3 regions of the Planococcus sp. PAMC 21323 genome follow, and region 1 is predicted to be linked to each of the others. Evidence: riboswitches for the same ligand, from Rfam matches in the RefSeq annotation. Region 1 holds a riboswitch; each other region holds the start of a gene.

Region 1 (7,389 bases):
CCGCTGCGATAAGTGACCATGCCTGCCATTCTAGCTACTTCAAATCCTTTGATCAAACTAGCATCTTTATAATTTCCACCGTTATATTCCTTATCATTTTCGATAGCCACTATCCCAATATGATTAAAGGCTACTCCATAATCACTGTAATACGGCGTTACGGCTAGCGGAAGTATTGCATCGACAAATTCAGGATACATTCTCCCCCATTCTAGCGTTTTCATCCCACCAAGAGATCCACCGATTACCCCAGCTACCTTTTCGATGCCCAGTTTTTTTAATGCTACATATTCCGCTCGGACCATATCCCGTATTGTTAATGTTGGGAACTCTGCATTGTAGGGAGTTCCTGTAATAGGATTTATCGATATAGGACCGGTTGATCCATGACAACCACCCAATACATTAAAAGTAATCACCTGAAAAATAGTTGTATCCACTGGTTTCCCTGGACCTATCATCCCTGCCCACCAGCCCGGATTTTGCTCTGTGCCTACTGCATATTGATCACCAGTCAGCGCATGACAAACCAGAATAACAGGAGCACCTTTATCTCCGAGACGTTCATATGCAAGTTCTACATGTTCTATCGTCTTAGCTGAGTCCAGGGTTAACGAGCCAATGGATACTTTTTTCATGCCGATTCCTCCTTATACTTTTTCTAACACGGTCACTTGTATTGCTTGCTCTAAGTCAGCGATTAAATCTTCAGCATTTTCTAATCCGACAGAGAGTCGGATTAGCTCTTCTGTTACGCCTGATGATTTCAGCTCATCATTGTTTAATTGTTGATGAGTCGTAGATGCTGGATGGATAATAAGTGACTTTGCATCGCCAACATTGGCAACATGGGACCAAAGCTTAATGCTGTCGATTACTTTGCGTCCTGCTTCTCGTCCACCTTTAATACCGAAGTTAACAATCGATCCATAACCATCGTTTTTCAAGTATTTCTTCGCAATTTGATGAGATGGATGATCTTCAAAGCCTAGGTAATTGACCCATTCAATTTGTGGATGCTGTTTTAAATACTCTGCGATAATTTGAGCATTGTTATTATGCTTTGGAATGCGCAAATGCAAAGTCTCTAATCCTTGCAACAATGCATGAGCGCTATCAGGACTTAACGATGGACCAAAGTCACGCAATAATTGAACACGTAATTTTGTCGCAAATGCAGCATTCGGTACATCAATACCATAACGTAGCCCGTGGTAAGTTTTGTCCGGCTCGGTATAGTTCGGGAAGCGTGGATTGTCCCAATTGAATTTCCCTGCGTCTACCGCTACTCCACCAATTGTCGTTCCGTGTCCACCAATCCATTTTGTCGCCGAATGAATGACAACATCTGCTCCAAATTCAATAGGATTACTGCCATATGGTGAAGCAAACGTATTATCAATCAATAATGGCAAACCATGTGCATGAGCAATTTCTGCCACTTTCTCTACATCAAAAACATTTAAACTTGGATTACCGATAATTTCCCCAAATACTGCTTTTGTTTTATCTGTAATGGCTGCTTTAAAATTCTCTGGGTTTGTCGCATCAACAAATTTTGTCGTAATTCCATAACGCGGCAATGTATTTGCAAATAGATTGTAAGTGCCTCCATAAAGACTGCTATCCGCTACGATTTCATCTCCAGCTTCTGCAATGTTCAAAATAGAAAAAGCGATTGCGGCCATTCCTGAAGAAAGAGCTACAGCTGCAGTCCCACCTTCTAGTAAAGCTACTCGTTGCTCAAATACATCAACTGTTGGATTCATAATACGTGAATAAATATTGCCGACATCTTTCAAACCAAATAAATCTTGTGCATGCTGGGTATCTTTAAAAACATAAGAAGTAGTTTTATATACCGGTACACCTCTCGATCCCGTTGTTGGATCTACTTGTTGTCCGCCGTGTAATAATAATGTTTCTGGTTTTAAGTTTGTCATTTTCCATTCCCCCTATTTTTTGTTTTGTAACTGCGAAGGGGGACGAAAAAAGCCCCCTTCGCTAAGAAGAGGGCCGAATATACGGAGTTTTCCTCCTCTTATCTGTCAGAACCTATAACTCCGGTTCTGTAGGAATTAGCACCTTTCCAGACAAAATCGTCTGTTGGTTGCCGGGCATCACAGGGCCTATCCCTCCGCCACTCTTGATAAGAGTATTAAATTTAGTTTTTGATCTTGTTTTGTAGTATAGGAACTTTATTTCTGTTTGTCAACCCTATTAATCAAAATATTTTGAAACCTCACTCTATTTTAAACGTTATCTATTAATAGAATGGAGGAACCGGCTATGTTTATTTGGATTTTGCTATTATTTTTTATCAGCTATTTAATTGGTTGTTGTCATGGCTCTTTGGCGGCACAGCTGTTATCTGGTGTGAATGTCAAAAACGCTGGGATCAAAAATTCTGGTGCCTCGAATGCCGCTATTGTTTTAGGTTGGAAATACGGATTGCTCGTTGCTATTATTGATATCTTTAAAGGTTTTGCGGCAGTTGCAGGGTTACGTTTACTACTAGGTTTAGGTAATTTCTCTCCTGAACTCATATGGACGATGCTATTTATTGGCGGTGCTGGAGTTATTTTGGGTCACAATTTCCCGTTCTTTATGAAGTTTGATGGAGGTAAAGGAACCGCTTCTGTTATTGGCGTCATGATCGCACTCGACTGGAAGCTTGGTATACTTGGCCTATTATTATTGATTGCCGTTTCTCTTATAACAAACTATCTTGTCATTGGTGTACTCGTGTTATATGCAGTTTTCTTTGTAATAGCATTTGTCCCTGCAATTGGATCTTGGCCGCTAGTAATCTCTACTCTTCTTTTCACAATGGCCATTTGGAAACACCGTGAAAATATTATGCGAATAAAGAATGGCAATGAAACAAAAGTATCTTCGATTTTTCGGAAGAAACCTTCAGCACCTATTTAATACGAGTGCAAAAAAAATTTTGTTATTAAAACGATGTCCACCCTGGGCATCGTTTTTCTTTTGCGACAGAATTTTCTTGCTTCGTGTTAAAATAGAATCAAGACTGATTTTAGGGGGATTTATACATGTTTGAATCGTTAATTGAACGACTTGTTCGTTATGCAAAAATTGATACACAATCTGATTTCACAAGTGAGTCAACACCTTCTACACCGGGGCAATGGGACTTACTCCACGAACTAGAAAAAGAAATGACAAGTATCGGACTCACAGATGTTGGTATGGACGATGCTGGGTACCTTTTTGGAACCTTGCCTGCAAATACAGATAAAAAAATTCCGGTCATTGGTTTTCTAGCTCACGTTGATACAGCGACTGATTTCACCGGGAAAAATGTCAATCCAAAACGTATCGATCATTACGATGGCCAAGATATCCAATTAAACGATAGCATCCAGATGACCGTATCTGATTTTCCTGATTTGAAAAATTACGTCGGTCATACGTTGATCACAACAGACGGCACGACACTTCTTGGTGCTGACAATAAAGCTGGTATTGCGGAAATTATGACAGCCATGGATTATTTAGCTCAGCACCCAGAAATCGAACACGGAGAAATTCGCGTCGCCTTTACACCTGATGAAGAGATTGGTCGTGGTCCTCATAAATTTGACGTTGATCGCTTTGGTGCAGAGTACGCTTATACGATGGATGGAGGTCCGCTTGGCGAATTACAATACGAGAGTTTTAATGCAGCGAGTGGTAAATTGATTGTTCAAGGGAAAAGTGTTCACCCAGGATCAGCTAAAGACAAAATGGTAAATGCGCAAACGGTCGCGATTCAATTCCAGCAAGAAATGCCCAAAAATGAAGTTCCTGAACTAACGGAGAACTATGAAGGATTTATTCATTTGAATAGTTTTGAAGGTACTGTGGAATCTGCTGAATTAAGCTATATCATTCGTGATTTTGATAAAGAAAAGTTTGAAGCGAAAAAGCGCCATATGCAAGCTGTTGCAGAAAAACTTCAGCAACAATATGGAGACGAAGCCATTCGTTTAGAAATAGAAGATCAATATTACAATATGCGCGAAAAAATCGAACCGGTTATGGAAATCGTCGACAACGCCGAACGTGCCATGATTACTTTAGGTATCAAACCGAATATTGTTCCAGTTCGTGGAGGTACCGACGGCTCTCAACTATCTTACATGGGACTTCCTACACCAAATATTTTTACAGGCGGCGAAAACTATCACGGGAAATACGAATTTATTTCCGCTGAAAACATGGAAAAAGCTGCACAAGTCATTATCGAAATTGTTAAATCAGCTAAATAAAACTCAAAAAAGACGTATTGGATCTAATCCAATACGTCTTTTCTTCTTATATAATACTTCTGCCATTTTGAGCTAATGCATAATGAATACCATGCTGCAAAGTTTGGAAACACTCGAACTTTGATAAATTGATAGATGCCTCTGTAATGGTCTGGCTCATCTTCGCTGAAATACCAACCAAAATGGTTTGTGTGCCGATTAAAGAAGCTGTCGACCCAAGTTTTTCAATCAACATTGCCGCATGTTGTGTGAAATTAGTATTTAACCCTGTCAGGTCCAAAATTAAGTATTTGGATTTATACTTTGGCATATTCTGCAAAGTTTTCACTAATAGTTCCTCTGCACGCGCCTCATCATATGTTCCGAGTAGCGGGACGACAACAATATCTTCAAGAACTGGAATAAGTGGTGAGGAAATCTCTTTGATCATATCACTGAGTTCCTGTGTCTTTTCATCTACCAATCGTTCCAGTTCATTGATTTTTTCCGCTTCCTTTAAACGAGACAAACGATGAATGTTTTTTTCAATAGTCTCCTCTGAAGGAAAATATTGAATGACACTTTCTTCAAAGCCGTCTAGCTGATGATGCACGATCTTGTACCAAATGTTCTCATTGAATAACGAAGAGAAAATGCCGGCGTAATGGGCAGGCAGAAAGCTGCCCCCCTCCGTTTTTTCTTGTGCTACATTTATTAAATGCTCCCAGCTGTTTTTTAAATGTACTTTTAACGTACGTGCTTCTATATTCAAGTCTTTAATTTCTGCTAGTCCCCACCCTGCAGAAGCATACGTGTTCGTGATCAATTGAGACGCCTCTGCAACAGAGACATCTTCCATGCTCTGAAAATATCCTCCTACTATTAAACCCTGACGAAATCCTGTTGATTCTAACACGACATTTGCAGCATCCTCCCCAGAAATTTCTTCTATAGAGTCGAAAAACATTTTCATAGCTGTCGATGTCCAAAAAAGAACAGATTCCTGTCCTTCAAATAAAAAACGTCCTTTGGCCAAATCCCATTCGAAATTTAAGCCTCCTACGGTTATAGCTGGATTAGTAGTCATTATAAAGCTCCTCCCGATCATTGATTTTATTTTATCACAATTGCTATTTTCTTAAGTAAAAACTTCATGTTTTAAAATTTTCATTTAAGGAATATATATAATAATACAAAAAGGAAGAGGTGTACTCTATGTCAGAAAAAGAGCGCGACCGTAAACCGAGTGATCAGGCTCCTATGGACAATCCTGAGCAGTATAAAACAGATGAGAAAACTTTAACCGAAATGCATAAAGAAGAAATGAACGTCGATCCTATTCCCATGGAAGACTTAAAACAAGAGCAACGAGATGAAAAAGATAAACGTGGTTCGAAAGACAGTTCTTCAAGTCAAGAAAAATTTCCAGAGTAAACAACATAAGTGAACGTTTAGTAAAAAACCCGTAGAGACTAGTCTCTACGGGTTTTTTATGCTATGATTCTCATTTGAACAGGAGTGAAAACGAATGAAAAACTGGATTTATCCACTTATGGTCGTTGTAGCAGCTAGCTGTTATGGGGTCCTTTCCACGATTATAAAGGTAGCTATGAAAAATGGTTTCACCGCTGCAGAAGCAGTTACTAGTCAATACTTTATTGGGTTCGCATTAGCGGCTCTTTTATTTTTTGTCACACAACGTAAAATGCCCAAAATTAAAGGGTGGAAAATATTAGTGCTTTCCGGTAGTTCTACGGCAGTCACGGGTATGGTTTACGCACATTCATTAAACTATTTGCCTGCTTCTTTAGCGGTTGTCCTTCTTTTCCAGTTTACATGGATTGGTATGTTTCTTGATTGTATTGTGAATCGAAGATGGCTTAAGAGAACAGAAGTGTTTTCTTTAATTTTATTATTTGCAGGTACTCTACTTGCAGCTGGTATTATCGGCACTGACTTGAGTGGAATTCAATGGCAAGGTTGGGCTTGGGGAATGGGCGCTGCTTTTTGTTTTTCAGCATTCATGTTTATTAATGGTAAACAAATTCCTGGTATGGATACTTCTGCACGCCTGTTCTACGTATCGTTTTTCGCAGCCATAGTCGTCGGGTTTTTCCAAACACCTGAAATTGTTTGGAACGGACAGTTGTTTAGTGAAGGCTTATGGATATACGGATTATTACTGGGCTTTTTCGGCATAATTATGCCGATTTATTTCTTCTCGGTCGCCGTGCCACATGTTGGCTCTGGACTCGCTTCTATTTTAAGTGCAATGGAGTTGCCAGTCGCTGTAGTAGCATCTGTACTCATCTTGCATGAGACATTATCTCTTCTTCAAATCTTAGGAATTTTTATCATTTTAATCGGAATGATACTTCCGAGTATGTTTGATCGAACCCCTAAAATAGTTCAACAGATTTAACGGCCTGCTGCTCCAGCAGGTCGTTTTATGTTTAGTTCGAGCAAAATAAGGAATAGATAACTACAAAGACAAAAGGAGTGGTACTGGATGAATCAACAAGAAGTAAAAAAAGAGGCATTAAAAATACTCGAAAAAAGTTATGTGGGAACACTTGCAACTGTTAAAGGCAACAAACCCCATTCGCGTTATATGACTTTTTTTAACGATGATTTCACACTCTATACGGCTACAAGTAAAAAAACACAAAAAGTTGATGAATTAGAAGCAAACCCTCATGCCCATATACTTTTAGGCTATGACGGTGAAGGCGTTGGCGATTCATTCCTAGAGATTGAAGGAAGCATGTCGCTAAATGATGATCGTGAAATGATTGATAAAGTGTGGAACGAACATTTAGAAGGCTGGTTTGAAGGTCCGGATGATCCAAACTTAACCATTCTTGCGATTAAACCAACCCGTGTACGCTTAATGAATAAAAAAGGACAAGAACCACAAACTCTCGAACTGTAAACAAAAAACCGGCTCAACGTTATGAGCCGGTTTTTATGTTTTAAGAATTTCGCGAAGTCCTTCTTTATTGAACATTAAATCTTCAAGCGTATATTCATCAAGCACTGTCAAGTAAGCATGAAGCGCCTTCCCTAAAACGCCGCGAAGGCCACATACCGGTGAAATTGGACATCGATTTGTAGCTGAATCAAAACATTCGACCAA
Region 2 (7,389 bases), 1.1 Mb from region 1:
TCAAGGAATGAAACTGCTGCTTTCATGACGCCAGCACTTTGTAGCACTTCAGCCACGATCAATTGATTGTCATTAAATAAGCGACCTACTTCGGCCATTCCCTTCATCAAAGGTCCGTTGATGACATCAAGCGGTTCATCGTACATATCCAACGCTTTTTCCAAATCTGGAATCAAGCCTTCTTTTGTTCCTTCTATAATATAGTAAGCTAAGCGATCCGGTACCGTTTTTGGGATGTCGTCTTCGGTTTTTTCTTTTTTCTTATCACGATAAAAAGCTGTAAAATCAGCTAGTGTCTCATCTGTTGTCGTAAACAGTAATTCATTAGCCATGTCGATTTCCTGTTTCGGAATCGACGCGTACCGCTCCAACTTTTCCGTATTGACGATGGCATAATCCAAACCTGCTTGTGTGCAGTGATATAAATACACGGCATTTAATACTTCACGACCGACCGGAGGTAAGCCGAATGAAACATTACTGACCCCTAAAATGGTTAACGCACGCGGCAGCTTTTCTTTAATGAGACGAATGCCTTCAATCGTCTCAACTGCAGAACCGATATATTGTTGATCGCCCGTTCCGACTGGGAACACGAGTGGATCGAAAATGATGTCTTCTGGTGCGAGCCCCCATTTATTAACTAGCAAATCATAAGAGCGTTCTGCAATCTCGAGTTTCCGTTCCCGTGTTACAGCCATCCCTACTTCATCAATCGTCCCAACCACAACGGCCGCTCCGTATTTTTTCACAAGCGGCATTACCGCATCAAATCGTTCCTCCCCATCTTCTAAATTGATCGAGTTGATAATCGCTTTTCCTTGTGAAAACTTCAATGCCACTTCAATCACTTCTTCGTCCGTAGAATCAATAACCAGTGGCACTTTTACTTTTTTGACGACTTCTTTCATGAAATGAGTCATGTCTTCAACTTCGTCACGGTCAGGGTTCGCCAAACAAATATCAATAACATGTGCCCCGTTTTTCACTTGAGCACGAGCAATTTCAGCGGCTTCTTCAAATTTCCCATCTATGATTAATCGTTTAAACTTACGAGAACCGATTACATTTGTCCGTTCTCCGATAAACAAAGGACGCATCGTTTCATCGTATTGCAAAGGCTCAATCCCGGAAACCACGTGACCATGTTCGACAGGATCCGGCTTTCTCGGTGGCAATCCCTCCATCGCCAGGCGAACCGCTCGAATATGTGCAGGTGTTGTCCCACAACAACCGCCGACAACGTTCAACCAACCTTTATCCGCAAAACCGCGCAATTTTTTCGCAAGCGATTCTGGCGTTTCGTGATAATGTCCATCTTCGTCGGGTAAGCCGGCATTGGGGTAACAACTCACATAGCCGTCCGATAGCTCTGACAGCGATCGAAGGTGGTCAGTCATAAATTCTGGACCCGTCGCACAATTTAATCCCACCGATAAAGGCTTGACATGTTCAATGGAAATGTAAAAAGCTTCAATGCTTTGTCCGGCAAGCGTTGTCCCCATCGGCTCGATTGTTCCTGACACCATAATCGGCAATTCAATCCCTGTTTCTTTAAACGCTTGGTTAATTCCAATCGTTGCGGCTTTAACATTTAACATATCTTGACTCGTCTCTAATAAAATTAAATCGGCGCCGCCTTCAACTAATGCTTTCGCCTGCACATAAAAATTTTCCAGCATCTCATCAAACGTAGCTCCACCTGTAACAGATAGGGTTTTCGTCGTTGGCCCAATCGCACCCGCTACAAATCGAGGCCATTCAGGTGTTGAAAATTCTGCAGTCGCTCGTTTCGCAATTTCAACTGCACGTCTATTAATGTCAGCTGCTTGGTCACCGATTCCGTATTCATCCAATACAATTGGTGTACCCCCAAACGTATTGGTGCAAAGAATATCCGCTCCAGCTTCAAGATAAGCGATGTGCACATTTTGGATAACATCTGGTCGTACGATATTCAAGTACTCATTGCAGCCATCAAACTCTTCTCCGCCAAAATCTTCCGGAGATAAATCTTCATTTTGAATCATTGTCCCCATGGCTCCATCAATAATCAATATTCTTTTTTCGAGTTGTTGTTCAATAAGATGCTTGGACATGGCTGTGATCGCTCTCTTTCTGTTGATCTAGTTGACGAATATAATGAATCAATTCTACGGTCATATCGTAGCGAACAAAAGGTGTGATCAAGTAAATTCCATGGAATAATTTGGCTGCTGTATCAATTAATTCTTTCGCAATTTGAATGCCTTCTGCAGTTGCCAGGTCTTTGTCATCACCACATGCACGCATCCGCTCCAATGCATCATCTGACAGTTTTATACCTGGTACTTCATTGTGCAGGAATTCTGCACTGCGAATACTGGTTAACGGCATTACGCCAATAAAAATGGGTGTTTCTATATGTTTTGTCGCTTCGTAAATTTCGATTATTTTCTCTTTTGTATAAACCGGCTGCGAAATAAAATAATCTGCGCCACTGTCGATTTTCTTTTCGAGTCTTGCAACAGCTCGGTCAAGCACACGGACATTCGGGTTGAACGCTGCAGCAACAGAAAAGTTGGCTTTTTTCCGTAACGACTTCCCAGAAAATGAAATGCCTTCATTTAACTTTTTGATTAATTGAATCAGTTCCATACTTGACACATCATAAACGCTTGTCGCTCCTGGAAAATCCCCCACTTTAGTCGGGTCACCTGTCACAGCGAGTATATCGTGTATGCCAAGTGCATCAAGCCCCATTAAATGCGATTGTAATCCAATTAAATTACGGTCGCGGCATGTAATGTGCGCAAGTGCACGAATATCTTCTGTATGTTTTAAAATCGAACCCATCGCCATATTGCTAATACGCGGTGAAGCAAGTGAATTGTCAGCCATTGTTAAAGCATCGACACCCGCTGCTTTTAATGCAACTGAACCTTCGAGAAACTTCTCAACATCTAAATGACGTGGTGTATCGAGTTCCACAATAATCGTTCGTTCGGTTTTCGCTTTTTCATGAAGCGGGGTTACTGCTAAAGCTTCTGCTTCTCGAATGACAATCGGCTTTCTCTCAGTTACTATTTTATGAACAATCGGCTTTAGCTGACCTAAATGTTTTTTTACTGCTTCGATGTGTTTCGGCGTTGTTCCACAACAGCCACCAATTAATCGAACGCCTTCTTCTCGTAACAATAAAGCGGCACGTCCGAAATAATCTGCTTCTGATTCATATACAATTCGCCCGTCTTCCACATCTAGCAAGCTGGCATTTGGATAAGCTGACAAGAAAGCTTTCTCAGGCAAAGTCACTTCTTCAAATGCTTGAATCGTATGGTGAGGACCTAACCGGCAATTGACTCCGACGATATCGGCTCCGAGCGTTTCTAGTTGGTGAAGCGCATCGTTTAATGTCATACCATTTTGCAAAATCCCCGGATCATGCATCGACACTTGAGCAATTAACGGGGTGTCTGTGATGGTTTTCAAGTGTTTCACCGTAGCTGCAAGTTCTTCAAAATCGTAATAGGTTTCTAGCAATAATCCATGTGGATCGCCTTCTAATAATTGGTTTGCTTGCTGGTCAACCATGGCAATGATTTCTTGCAAACTGGCATCACTTTTTCGAATTCCTCGAATGCCGCCAATCGTGCCAAAAACAAATTGTCCACCCGGTGTCGCTGCTCGGTTTGCGATATCGATCGCGGCTTTATTGATTTCTGCAACTTGAGATTCTAATCCATAACGAGCTAGTTTTAGTGCGTTCGCCCCGTACGTGTTGGTTTGGATAATATCTGCCCCGGCGTTAATATAATCGAGATGGATTTTCTCTACAATTTCAGGGCGTTGTAAATTCAACTCCTCGTTGCAATACTCAATGCCGTACGAATATAGTAATGTTCCCATAGCACCGTCTGCTGTTAAAATCCTTGTCTTCAACTCATCTAGTAAACCCATCTATTAACCCCCCTTTATATAAACAAAAAAAGCCTTCATGAAAAAGAAGGCTTTACGATATCAAACTCGTTCCTTTTCATCTGTCAGACAATTTCTTGCCTGCTGGATTTAGCACCTTACCTTTCGGCTGGTTGCTGAAGTTTCATAGGGCCAGTCCCTCAACTTCTCTCGATAAAGATTCACTATTCAGTTTTAGTATTCTTAGTATAGTACAGGTATCTTTTGACCAGGTCAAGAGAATTTATCTAAAAAAAATGAACTTTCTGTTAAATTTAAAATATCTATTTTAATACAACTCTATGTGGAACAAATATGAAAAGTCGGTTCAGAATTTTATCTGAACCGACTTTTCATTTCATATTCCGCATTCCGTTACTTGATCGGTAATAAACAAACTTTGCAGTTCTTTTACAGGCCGGACGTTGGGCTGACCTTCGTAGTTTGTAAACTCGATTTCTCCAATATGCATTCCCACATTGTACTCGCCAATAATTGAATCCAATAAAATAAAAGCAGCCGAGACAAATTCGTCTTCATTTTCTTCGTTAAAGTCTTTAATATAAAGAATCAAGTCCAGTTCACCATTGTTTTCATCTTTTTCGCATGTACAAAAAAGGTCATTCCATCCCAATTCGATATCACCATATGAAATTGAAATTTCTTCAGCTTGTTGTTGACGAAAAGCGACAACGTCAAAAAAACTAAGTTGAGGAGCTTGCTTAACTAATTCAATCACATCATCAAATGCTTCGACCATGCCATCTGCACTAATAACAAACTCAGGCTTACTGCCCTTACGAGGCTCACCCATTTCAAAAACTAAATGCTGATTTACTTTCTGCAACTTCTTTTCCAACTGGTTAAGCAGTTTGATTCCGCCCGTACTGTCTAGTTGAAGGTACGATTCTTCGTTAGCAACAAACCACTCCCAAAAAGCTGTCACCTTATTCTTTCTCCTCGGCAACCAATTCATCTCGCTATCCCCTTTGTATCCATCTGTGATTACTTCTCTCTATCATAATCATATTTACACAAAAGTGATAGTTCTTTTTGTCCATAAAAAAGTCTTATTTTCCAATATAAAAAATCCCCATTAACCGATACTGTAGGCTAATGGGGATATATTGTTATTTTCTATATTTGATTGCTAATCCTTTAAGGAAGTTGCGAGCATAACGATCGCCACATTCTTGGTAATTTTTATGTCCGACTTTTCGAAGTAAGGCACCTAGCTCGCCTTTTGTAACGGTAACTCCTGCTAAATCCCAAACCTCTAACATGTCTTCACTATTTAGCTGTAAAGCGATTTTCACTTTCTTCAATAGTAAGTTATTCGAGCGTTCATTGGTCAATGACGGAACTTCAGGTTGTCCAGGTTTTGGCTCTTGACGACCTCTTTTAAAAATTATAAAGCCATTTAAAAACGATTCAAACAGAGAATCTTCCGCTTTGATGTAATCATCATTATCTTCATGATCAATCCAAATGCTGTCGTCTTCATCTTCATCGCTTTCAGGAGTCTTCGTCAGCACCTTCAGTACTTCTTCCTTACTCAGATCGATGCCACCTAATTTGAAAATATCGACCATGTCTTTATTTTTTATATCCAATGCATAGCGCAATCGGATCAATAAATCATTATTGTCCATCTAAATTCCTCCTGTTGCTCTCAATTATCTTTATGATCTACATTAAATCCTGTCCTAATAATAGCATAACTTCTCTCGTCCTTCAGTTTCTTAAAGGCAGCAAAAAAGACAGCCTCACATGACTGTCTCTTTTGTTTCTCTATTTTTTCTTATTTTTAAACGTTCTACGTTATTCTTCAATTCTTGAATAATCTTTAATGACTCTTCATCATCTATCGATTCTTTATAGAAAAAATTTAAATCTCGCTCAATATCTGCTAACCGTTCATTGTAATGTTTGAGCTTCTCAGCAATAATCAATTGCTTGGCTTCTTCTATACTCTTCATCTCGTTCTACCTCCGTTTTGACAATGCAAAACTAATACTTTATATCTATTCCCTTTCTACGTGTTTTCAAACTTCTTAAGACCTATATTCTACCAGCTTCTAAACTATTCCATAATTGTCAACCGAGTTTACAATTCTAAGATAGTGTGTTATAGTGGTCTTAGATGAGTTTCATTTGAGGAGGAAAAAAGATGTTCGCTATTGGAGATCATATTATTTATTCCACCCACGGCCTTTGTAAAATTAACGATATTTACGATATGACGGTTTCAGACGTCACAAAGCAGTATTACCAACTGCAGCCTTTGGAGAATACCTTAGTAACAATTAGTACACCTGTCGGTAACGATAAGGTTGTTATGCTAAAACTTCTTCAAAGAGATGAAGCACTTGAAATTATTGAAGTGTTTAAGCAACCCGAAGTAGAAGCTGAAATTCTACAAAATCCAAAAGCACAACCTAAGAAAATCCAGTCAGGTGACCGTATGCAAATTGCAGGCGTAATTAATGGATTGCTACGCAAGAAATTTGATACCCAAATTCAAAAAGAGTCTTTTTATGCTCATGATTATAAACTTTTGAATAATACCCAAATCATTCTTTTTAAAGAACTTGCGCATGCGCTCGATACCAGTTTTGAAGAGGTCAATCAAATGATTAACGATTTGATTACAGATGGTCAACCGCAGGCAGTTAATTAATCTTACAAACAAAAAACGTTTCACTTTCTCAAGTTTTGAGAAAGTGAAACGTTTTTTAGTGTTTATTAAATTCCCCAATCAGCTTTCAACATATCTTTCAAAATGTTCAATTGATCGGCACCAATTTTATTAGCGATTTGAACTTCTAGCCGCTGTTTCAATATTTCGTGTTTCTCATGACACACTTCACCTAAAGCAGTTAATCGAATGCATTTTTCTTTTTTATTGTTCTCCACATTTTTTACTTCCACTAAACCTTTAGCAGCTAAGTTTTTAATAAATTTATGAATTGCTTGACGAGTGATATCTAAGTTTTTAGTGACGGACGCAATGGTAGGTTGCTGTTTGTATATATGAGCCATAATAACCCACTCAGAATTTGAGATGCGAATTTCACTTTCCTCGTCCCAAGCTTGTTCTGTAATTCGTCGTGTTGCTATTTGACGTTCGCTTAATAAATCGATCAAGTTTAAGTTTTGCAACTCCACGTTTGGCGTCAAACGGTTCACTCCTATCATCTGCTTCGCCATTTAATATAACGATATCGTTATGTGAAGTCAATTAGTAAAAATACTTCGGTGTTACTGATGTATAAATCTAAACAAAAAAGCCATCGCCAATATTATTACTTGGTGATGGCTGCTAAAAAACTTAGCTTACGCATTCGTTTCTACTGAACTCTCCGCTTTATTCAACGCTTCAAATTCATCCAACAATGCCCGGACTTGGTCGGTGGTTTCGGTATACATCAATTGATTTCTCAATTCGCCAAC
Region 3 (7,389 bases), 110 kb from region 1:
TTCCTGTTGTGTGGTAGGCAAACCATACAAATAGACGTGACGAAGAATTCCTGCCATAAATGCATCTCCTGCTCCTGTCGTATCTACAGGTTGGACGGGAACAACTGGCACATGAATCGTTTGGCCTTGAAAAACTGCATACGTACCATTCTCCCCATCTGTTACAAAAACCAGTGGAATCGCATTGCCGGACAGTCGTTCGATTCCCTCTTCAAGTGATTCTGTCTTCATTAAAAAAGCAAGCTCTTCTGTTGTCAGCTTAATGATATCAGCCACAGGTAAAAATTTCATGACAGTTTCACGACAATACTCTTCACTTTCCCAGCGCAACGGCCGAATATTGACGTCGTAGGAACAAATAACACGATGCTCTTTGGCTAGTTCAATAGCCTTTTGCGTAGTCGCTCTCGCCTCTGGGTGAAAAAGAGTTCCCGAACAAAAATGAAATGCACACGCTTGCTCAAAAGATTCCGTGCTCAATTGTACACCTGTCACTTGAAGGTCCGGAGTTTCATTTACATAGGAAGCAAACACGCGATCAAACTCTGGCGTCAAATGAATGTAAACGCCACTGACTCTTTTTTCCGGAATCATAATCGCATGTGTTAAATCAACACCTTCACTTAGTAATTCATTACGCACAAAAGTAGAGGTCTCGTCTTCCCCTGTGATTGTGACAAAACTAGAAGGTACACCTAAACGGCTAATACCTGCAGCTACATTTACTGTAGCTCCACCGAGATGACGATTAAACGATTTGTTAGTAGTATCTGCGGCAATATAGTCCACAAACGCGTCTCCATATGTGAGGACGTATTTCTTGTTTTTCATGTAAAACTCTCCTTTATGTAAAAAGCATTCTTCATTGATATACTAGTAGTTGAGCGAATTCTGAGTAACATTAGAAGACTACATAACACGAATTCACTTTATTGTACTCTTCATTATTTCAGGCATAGCTGTTTTTAATCAAGTAAAAGGAGGTTTCCACCTTGGAAATCAGTATACGACAAGCACGACCAAGTGATGCTGAAAAAGTGGCGCCACTCATTATTAATGCAATTGGTGACATTGCGAATCACATGACGGCACAAAAAGAACCCGAAGCGGTACGGAAAAAAGTCGAAGAAATGGTTCGCGGAGAAAATACACGTCATAGTTACCGATATACATATGTAGCAACTTTAGATGGTGGAATTGCGGGCATTTTAGTCTTCTATCACGGAAATCAAGCTGAGGCATTAGATCGTTACTTAATCAAACAGTTGAAAAAGCAGGGACATGAGCGCAAAATCGAACCTGAAGCCCATACTGACGAATGGTATATCGATACTGTTTCGGTCGATTCGGCATATCAAGGAAAAGGAATTGGCTCAACATTACTTGATTATGCAGAAAAACTTGTATCATCTGACGGAGGTGGCAAGCTTTCTCTTAACGTTGATATCGATAAAGAAGGAGCTATCCGTCTTTATAAACGCCTTGGTTTTACTATTTCAGAACCATGGACAATTATCGGGGAACCTTTCCATCATATGGTGAAAATCGTTTCTTAAAACGATATAAATAATAGAAGAAAGCCGCTCCAGAAAATCTGGAGCGGCTTTCTTCTATTTAAATACGACTATTTTTTCTCAGTCATCCATTGAGGTTTACCAAAACCCTCAAAATTTTCATCAATTACCTTTTCAAACTCTTCTGATTCTACAATTCCGATTATATCGTTCGCTAATTCACTATCTTCATTTTCTGCTTTAACCGCTACTAAATTACGGTATTGATCAGGCATATTTTCAAGTGCTAATGCATCCAATAAATCCATTTCAGCTGCTAATGCAAAGTTTCCAGGAACCGCAGACAAGTCAGATCCTTCAACTGCACGTGGCAATTGTCCAGCTTCGATTGGTTGGAACACGAGATTTTTTTTGTTTGTAATAACATCTCTTTCTGAAATTTTTAAATCATCTACTTCTGGGTCTACTTCGACTAGACCTTGATCTTCGAGAATCTGTAAAGCACGCGCTGCGTTAACTGGATCGTTGGGAATGGCGATAGTTGCGCCGTCTTCGATATCTTCTAACGTATCAAATTGATTTGAATAAATGCCCATTGGTGCTGTTGGCACAACAATTAAGCCCGACAAATCCATATTGTTTTCTTTTGAAAAATTCTCTAAGTAAATGCTGTGCTGGAACAGGTTAGCATCAATATCGCCGCCATCAAGTGCGATGTTTGGCTGAATGTAATCGCTGAATTCTACTAGTTCAACTGTATAACCTTTTTCTTCAAGACCAGGAACGATGGCTTGTTTTAACATATCGCTATAAGGCCCTGCTGTAGCTCCTAGTTTAATATCTTTTGAAGGTTCTTCTGTTGTTTCGTTTTCTTCACTACCGCATGCTGCTAAAGCCAATGCACTTGCTGCTACAATTAATCCAAATTTTTTCATGTCATTCTCCCCTTATCGTTTATCTATCGCTTTCGCTGTATAGTCTCCTGCTTGTTGAATTACTTGAACCAGTACGATCAAAATAACGACCGTGACAATCATGATGGTGTTATCGTATCGATAATAACCAAAGCGAATGGCTAAATCGCCTATACCTCCGCCACCTACAACACCAGCCATAGCTGAATAGGCGACTAAGCTAATGATGGTTAACGTAATCCCTTGTACGATACTTGATTTTGCTTCAGGAAGTAACACGTCTTTAATGATCATCCATGGTGTAGCACCTACTGCAATCGCTGCCTCAATTACACCTTTGTCAATTTCACGAAGTGAGTTTTCTACAATTCGAGCAAAAAAAGGAATAGCTGCAACAGATAAAGAAACGCTTGCGGCAACTGGACCAATTGTTGTTCCTGTGATTAATTTCGTTAGCGGAATAAGTGCCACTAACAAAATGATAAAAGGAATGGAGCGTACAATGTTTACAATAAAGCCCACCACTGAATTTACTGGACGATTTTCTAGGAACAAACCTCGATCTGTTATAAACAATAAAATGCCAAGTGGCAATCCAATAATCAGTGACACCGATAGCGAGATGCCGATCATCATCAATGTTTGGAAAAATGCTGTTTGTATTTCTGGCCATAATTCAATAATTCGTCCCCATTCAATTCCCACTCGATATCACCTCCACGATTGCCGCTCTATTTTCTAAATACCGCAATGCCTCCATAACTTCCATTTCAGCGCCTTTCAACTCCATAATAAAGACGCCAAGTGGTCGTTCTTGAATATACTCGATAGCTCCGTGTAAAAAGTTGCCTTTTACCGAAAAGTTCTGCAACATATCGGAAATAACGCCTTCGCCTGCTACACCACCTTTAAATAGCACTTTCACTAAAGTTCCTTTAAATTCTTTCAAAATATGTATTGGAACATTAAAGGATACGACACTAGAAATAAATTCTTTCGTTAGCTCCTTTTGAGGATCTGCAAAAATATCGTATACTTGTCCTTCTTCAATGACTCGTCCGCCTTGCATAATAGCCATTCGATCACAAATTTCTTTTACAACATTCATCTCGTGAGTGATTAACACAATGGTGATGTTCAATTTCCGATTAATTTCTTTCAAAAGACGCAAAATGGATAAAGTCGTATTAGGATCGAGTGCTGATGTTGCTTCGTCACATAACAAGACTGCTGGATTATTTGCTAATGCCCGTGCGATGCCAACTCGCTGTTTTTGACCTCCACTCAACTGTGCCGGGTAAACGTCTCGTTTATCAGACAAGCCAACCATTTCTAGCAGTTCTTCTACACGTGTTTTAATCTCTTTAGAAGGTGTACCAGCCGCCCGAAGTGCAAAAGCGATATTGTCATAAACCGTCTTTTGACTAATCAAATAAAAATGTTGGAAGATCATACCGATTTTCAATCGTGCTTTTCTTAATTGATTGCTGCTCAACTTAGTTAAGTCTTTGCCATCGACTACGACACTGCCAGAGCTTGGTCGCTCAAGCAAGTTGATACAGCGAATCAGTGAACTTTTCCCAGCTCCTGAATATCCAACAATCCCAAAAATCTCACCTTTTCTGACTCTAAGTGAAACCTGATCTACTCCAGTAACGGTGCCGTGTTTCGTTATGTACGTTTTCGTTAAGTTCTCAATATGTATCATAGCTTCCCCCTAGCAACAAAAAGATGCCTCTTTCATCAAGAAAGAGGCATCGAAAAGTTTATTTTCTCGACTTATCTTCCGGAACGCTTTCACATTCCGCAGGACTTGGCACCTTCCCAATTGGGGGTTGCCGGACGTCATAGGGCCTACCCCTCGGTCTCTCTTGATAAGTTAGTTTATTAGATTGGATTTTATATTACAGACATGTTTTCAAAGTGTCAATTAAATTTTGAATGTTTCGTATAATTTTTCTCGACGATCGTCAAAGACCGGGATTCGTTTGCGGACTTCTTCAACTTCTTGTAAATCAATTTCCGCATACCCTATGCCTTCTTCTTTTTTCATGTCTAATCGAATTTCTCCCCAAGGAGCTATAACCATCGTGCTGCCACCAAATTCGTTTTTGGGGTCACTGCCAATACGGTTAACTGCAACGATAAAGCATTGGTTTTCAATTGCACGTGCTTGCAACAGAATACGCCAATGATCGATTCGAGCTTCTGGCCATTCTGCAGATACGAATATAAGCTTCGCATCGTTTAACGCCTGTGCACGAATCCACTCAGGAAAACGAATATCATAGCAAATAACCCCACCATAAACGACATTATCCAATTTAAATGTACCGAGAGTATCTCCTTCTTCTAAATGAATGTGTTCATCCATTAATCCAAAACGATGCGCTTTGTCATATTCAGAAACAAGCTCACCTTTTTTATCGACGACATACATCGTATTATAAAAACCATTATTTTTCTCTGTTGAAACAGAACCTCCAACAATGTTTACTGACTTTTCTTTTGCGAAGCTTTTTAACATCTCCACTGTTCGGTTTGTACTGTCCGCTAACGTATCAAGCTCTGTTAACGCATAACCTGTATTCCACATTTCGGGTAGAACAATGGTATCTGCCCCATTTTCAGCAGCTTCCGCTAAATAGTTCAATACTTGCTGGTAGTTCTTTTCTGGTTCCCCAAATACAATATCCATCTGAACACATGCAACCTTCATATTCTCTCCTCCAGTAGACAAGATAACCTAAATTCTATAAGATTCGGAGTAGAAGTGCAATTATTTCGAAAATGAGGAGAATTATATGGACTTTTCTAACCGTTTACAAAATTTACCCACTCAATTTTTTGCATCCCTCGTTGCAAAAACTAGCAAAGCCGTCGCGGAAGGACGCGATGTCATTAACCTTGGACAAGGCAACCCTGATCAGCCGACACCCGGCCATATCGTTAAAGCATTGCAAACTGCAGTGACAGATCCCAAAACACATAAGTACTCACCCTTTCGTGGAATTTCAACTTTGCGACAAGCTGCAGCAGATTTCTATAACCGCGAATATGGCGTCGAGATAGACCCTGATTTAGAAGTCGCAATTATGTGTGGAACCAAAATTGGTTTAGTGGAATTGCCATTAGCATTGCTAAATCCTGAGGACCTCTTATTGTTACCAAACCCGGGCTATCCTGATTATTTATCTGGCGCCCCTTTAGCAAATATTGATTTTGAACTGATGAAATTAAATCCGCAAAAAGGCTATTTGCCAAATTATGAAGAGTTATCTGAAGATATTTGCTCCCGTGCAAAATTAATGTATTTAAATTACCCAAACAACCCTACTGGTGCAGTAGCCACCAAAGAATTTTTTGATGAAACTATTGCTTTTGCAAAAGAAAATAATATTGCTATTGTTCATGACTTTGCTTATGGTGCTGTTGGTTTTGAAGGCAAAAAACCTGTTAGTTTCTTACAATCTGAAGGCGCAAAAGAAGTGGGCATTGAAATGTATACTTTATCGAAAACTTACAATATGGCTGGCTGGCGTATTGGGTTTGCTGTTGGGCATTCGAAAATGATTGAAGCGCTAAACTTAATTCAAGATCATTTATTTGCTGGGTTATTCCCCGCTGTGCAACTTGCTGCAGCAGAAGCTTTAAACGCCGATCAGCAATGCGTGGATGATTTAGTAACTCTCTATGAAAAACGTAGAAATGTACTTGTCACAGAGTGCGCCCGTATTGGGTGGGAAATAACAGCTCCACAAGGCTCGTTCTTTGCTTGGTTACCTATTCCAACAGGTTTTACGAGTGTTGGATTTGCTGATTACCTTCTTGAAAAAGCTGATATCGCAGTCGCTGCCGGCAGTGGTTTTGGAGATGGTGGTGAAGGCTTTATCCGTGTTGGATTGCTTGTTGATGAAAGCCGTATTGTTGAAGCATTAAAACGAATTGAGAAACTCGAGTTATTTTAAACAGCAAAAGACAGCTTCCCGTTTTTAGAGGAAGCTGTCTTTTGTTATCTATGAGATAAATAGAATGGGTTTATTCGACAATACCGATATGTTCAAACGGGGAAATTCGAACTTTCACTTCCCCTACAATACTCTTTTCAGAAATAAATCCTAAAACTCGAGAATCGGTACTGTTCAAGCGATTATCTCCCAACACATAATAAGATTCCGCGGGTACAGTAAATTCTTTTAAATCCTCTGTTAGTCGTAGCATTCCCATTCGCTTTGCTGCTTTTAAGTTTTTTTCTAAATAAGGCTCGACTACATTTTCTCCATTTATATACAACTGATCATCGTTCATGGAGATAACATCTCCTGGAATACCAATTACTCGCTTAATAAAATTAACGCCATTTGGTGCAGTAAAAACAATCATATCAAAATTTTCTATTGAATAAATTTTTGCTAAGACGACTTTGTCATTTTCTTCAAATGTAGGCATCATCGATTCTCCATGAACGGCTACTGGTTCAAACAGAAAATGCCGTGATAGTAGGACAATAAGCACCGTAGTTATGATGACCCGCATCCAGGACATAGATTCTTTTACAGGATCTTTATACACCTTGTCTCCCCCTATTATCCTTTAATATCTTTATTATAATACGGCTTGTGCTTTGTGCCTACTATATGGGATTGCGTTGAAAGTACGACTAGATCTTCGGATGTGTTAAACTTTTTCTAGTGTATTATTTTCGTTCTGCGTATTGGAACTACAAGGTCTGAATCGTCAGACTTTTGAGCCCTTCGCAATTTTATGTTACACTCAATAAAAAATGTAGGTGATTAGAATGGTAGGAAGAAATGATCCATGCCCATGCGGTAGTGGCAAGAAATACAAAAAATGTCACGGAAAACAAGAAACTGTATCTATCAACGATTTGGTTAATGAAGAACTATTCAAAGTACGTCAACAGTTCTTCTCGGAAAACCCAAATCAGACACATATTACTG

What was found. Region 1 has a riboswitch for S-adenosylmethionine ahead of PLANO_RS12785 (O-acetylhomoserine aminocarboxypropyltransferase/cysteine synthase family protein). Riboswitches for the same ligand answer to the same signal wherever they lie in the genome.
Region 2: linked by a shared signal. The riboswitch ahead of PLANO_RS02415 (bifunctional homocysteine S-methyltransferase/methylenetetrahydrofolate reductase) and the one ahead of PLANO_RS12785 (O-acetylhomoserine aminocarboxypropyltransferase/cysteine synthase family protein) in region 1 are both predicted to bind S-adenosylmethionine.
Region 3: linked by a shared signal. The riboswitch ahead of PLANO_RS13375 (methionine ABC transporter ATP-binding protein) and the one ahead of PLANO_RS12785 (O-acetylhomoserine aminocarboxypropyltransferase/cysteine synthase family protein) in region 1 are both predicted to bind S-adenosylmethionine.

What each region holds. Positions count from the first base shown of each region.
Region 1 is NZ_CP009129.1:2,593,854-2,601,242, forward strand. Features, by position in the region: gene metX (homoserine O-acetyltransferase MetX) at 1-638, opposite strand, end outside; gene PLANO_RS12785 (O-acetylhomoserine aminocarboxypropyltransferase/cysteine synthase family protein) at 651-1,943, opposite strand; SAM riboswitch class I at 2,039-2,156, opposite strand; gene PLANO_RS12790 (glycerol-3-phosphate acyltransferase) at 2,290-2,931, shown strand; gene pepT (peptidase T) at 3,057-4,274, shown strand; gene PLANO_RS12800 (STAS domain-containing protein) at 4,321-5,340, opposite strand; gene PLANO_RS12805 (hypothetical protein) at 5,469-5,687, shown strand; gene PLANO_RS12810 (EamA family transporter) at 5,782-6,675, shown strand; gene PLANO_RS12815 (pyridoxamine 5'-phosphate oxidase family protein) at 6,763-7,185, shown strand; gene PLANO_RS12820 (RrF2 family transcriptional regulator) at 7,219-7,389, opposite strand, start outside.
Region 2 is NZ_CP009129.1:447,411-454,799, reverse strand. Features, by position in the region: gene metH (methionine synthase) at 1-2,099, opposite strand, end outside; gene PLANO_RS02415 (bifunctional homocysteine S-methyltransferase/methylenetetrahydrofolate reductase) at 2,080-3,939, opposite strand; SAM riboswitch class I at 4,013-4,117, opposite strand; gene PLANO_RS02410 (hypothetical protein) at 4,295-4,882, opposite strand; gene PLANO_RS02405 (YehS family protein) at 5,067-5,588, opposite strand; gene PLANO_RS02400 (hypothetical protein) at 5,703-5,915, opposite strand; gene PLANO_RS02395 (CarD family transcriptional regulator) at 6,107-6,616, shown strand; gene PLANO_RS02390 (MarR family winged helix-turn-helix transcriptional regulator) at 6,682-7,116, opposite strand; gene PLANO_RS02385 (tRNA dihydrouridine synthase) at 7,273-7,389, opposite strand, start outside.
Region 3 is NZ_CP009129.1:2,704,561-2,711,949, forward strand. Features, by position in the region: gene PLANO_RS13355 (carbohydrate kinase family protein) at 1-831, opposite strand, end outside; gene PLANO_RS13360 (GNAT family N-acetyltransferase) at 993-1,556, shown strand; gene PLANO_RS13365 (MetQ/NlpA family ABC transporter substrate-binding protein) at 1,625-2,449, opposite strand; gene PLANO_RS13370 (methionine ABC transporter permease) at 2,462-3,133, opposite strand; gene PLANO_RS13375 (methionine ABC transporter ATP-binding protein) at 3,123-4,136, opposite strand; SAM riboswitch class I at 4,205-4,309, opposite strand; gene PLANO_RS13380 (carbon-nitrogen family hydrolase) at 4,359-5,147, opposite strand; gene PLANO_RS13385 (pyridoxal phosphate-dependent aminotransferase) at 5,233-6,396, shown strand; gene lepB (signal peptidase I) at 6,467-7,000, opposite strand; gene PLANO_RS13395 (SEC-C domain-containing protein) at 7,227-7,389, shown strand, end outside.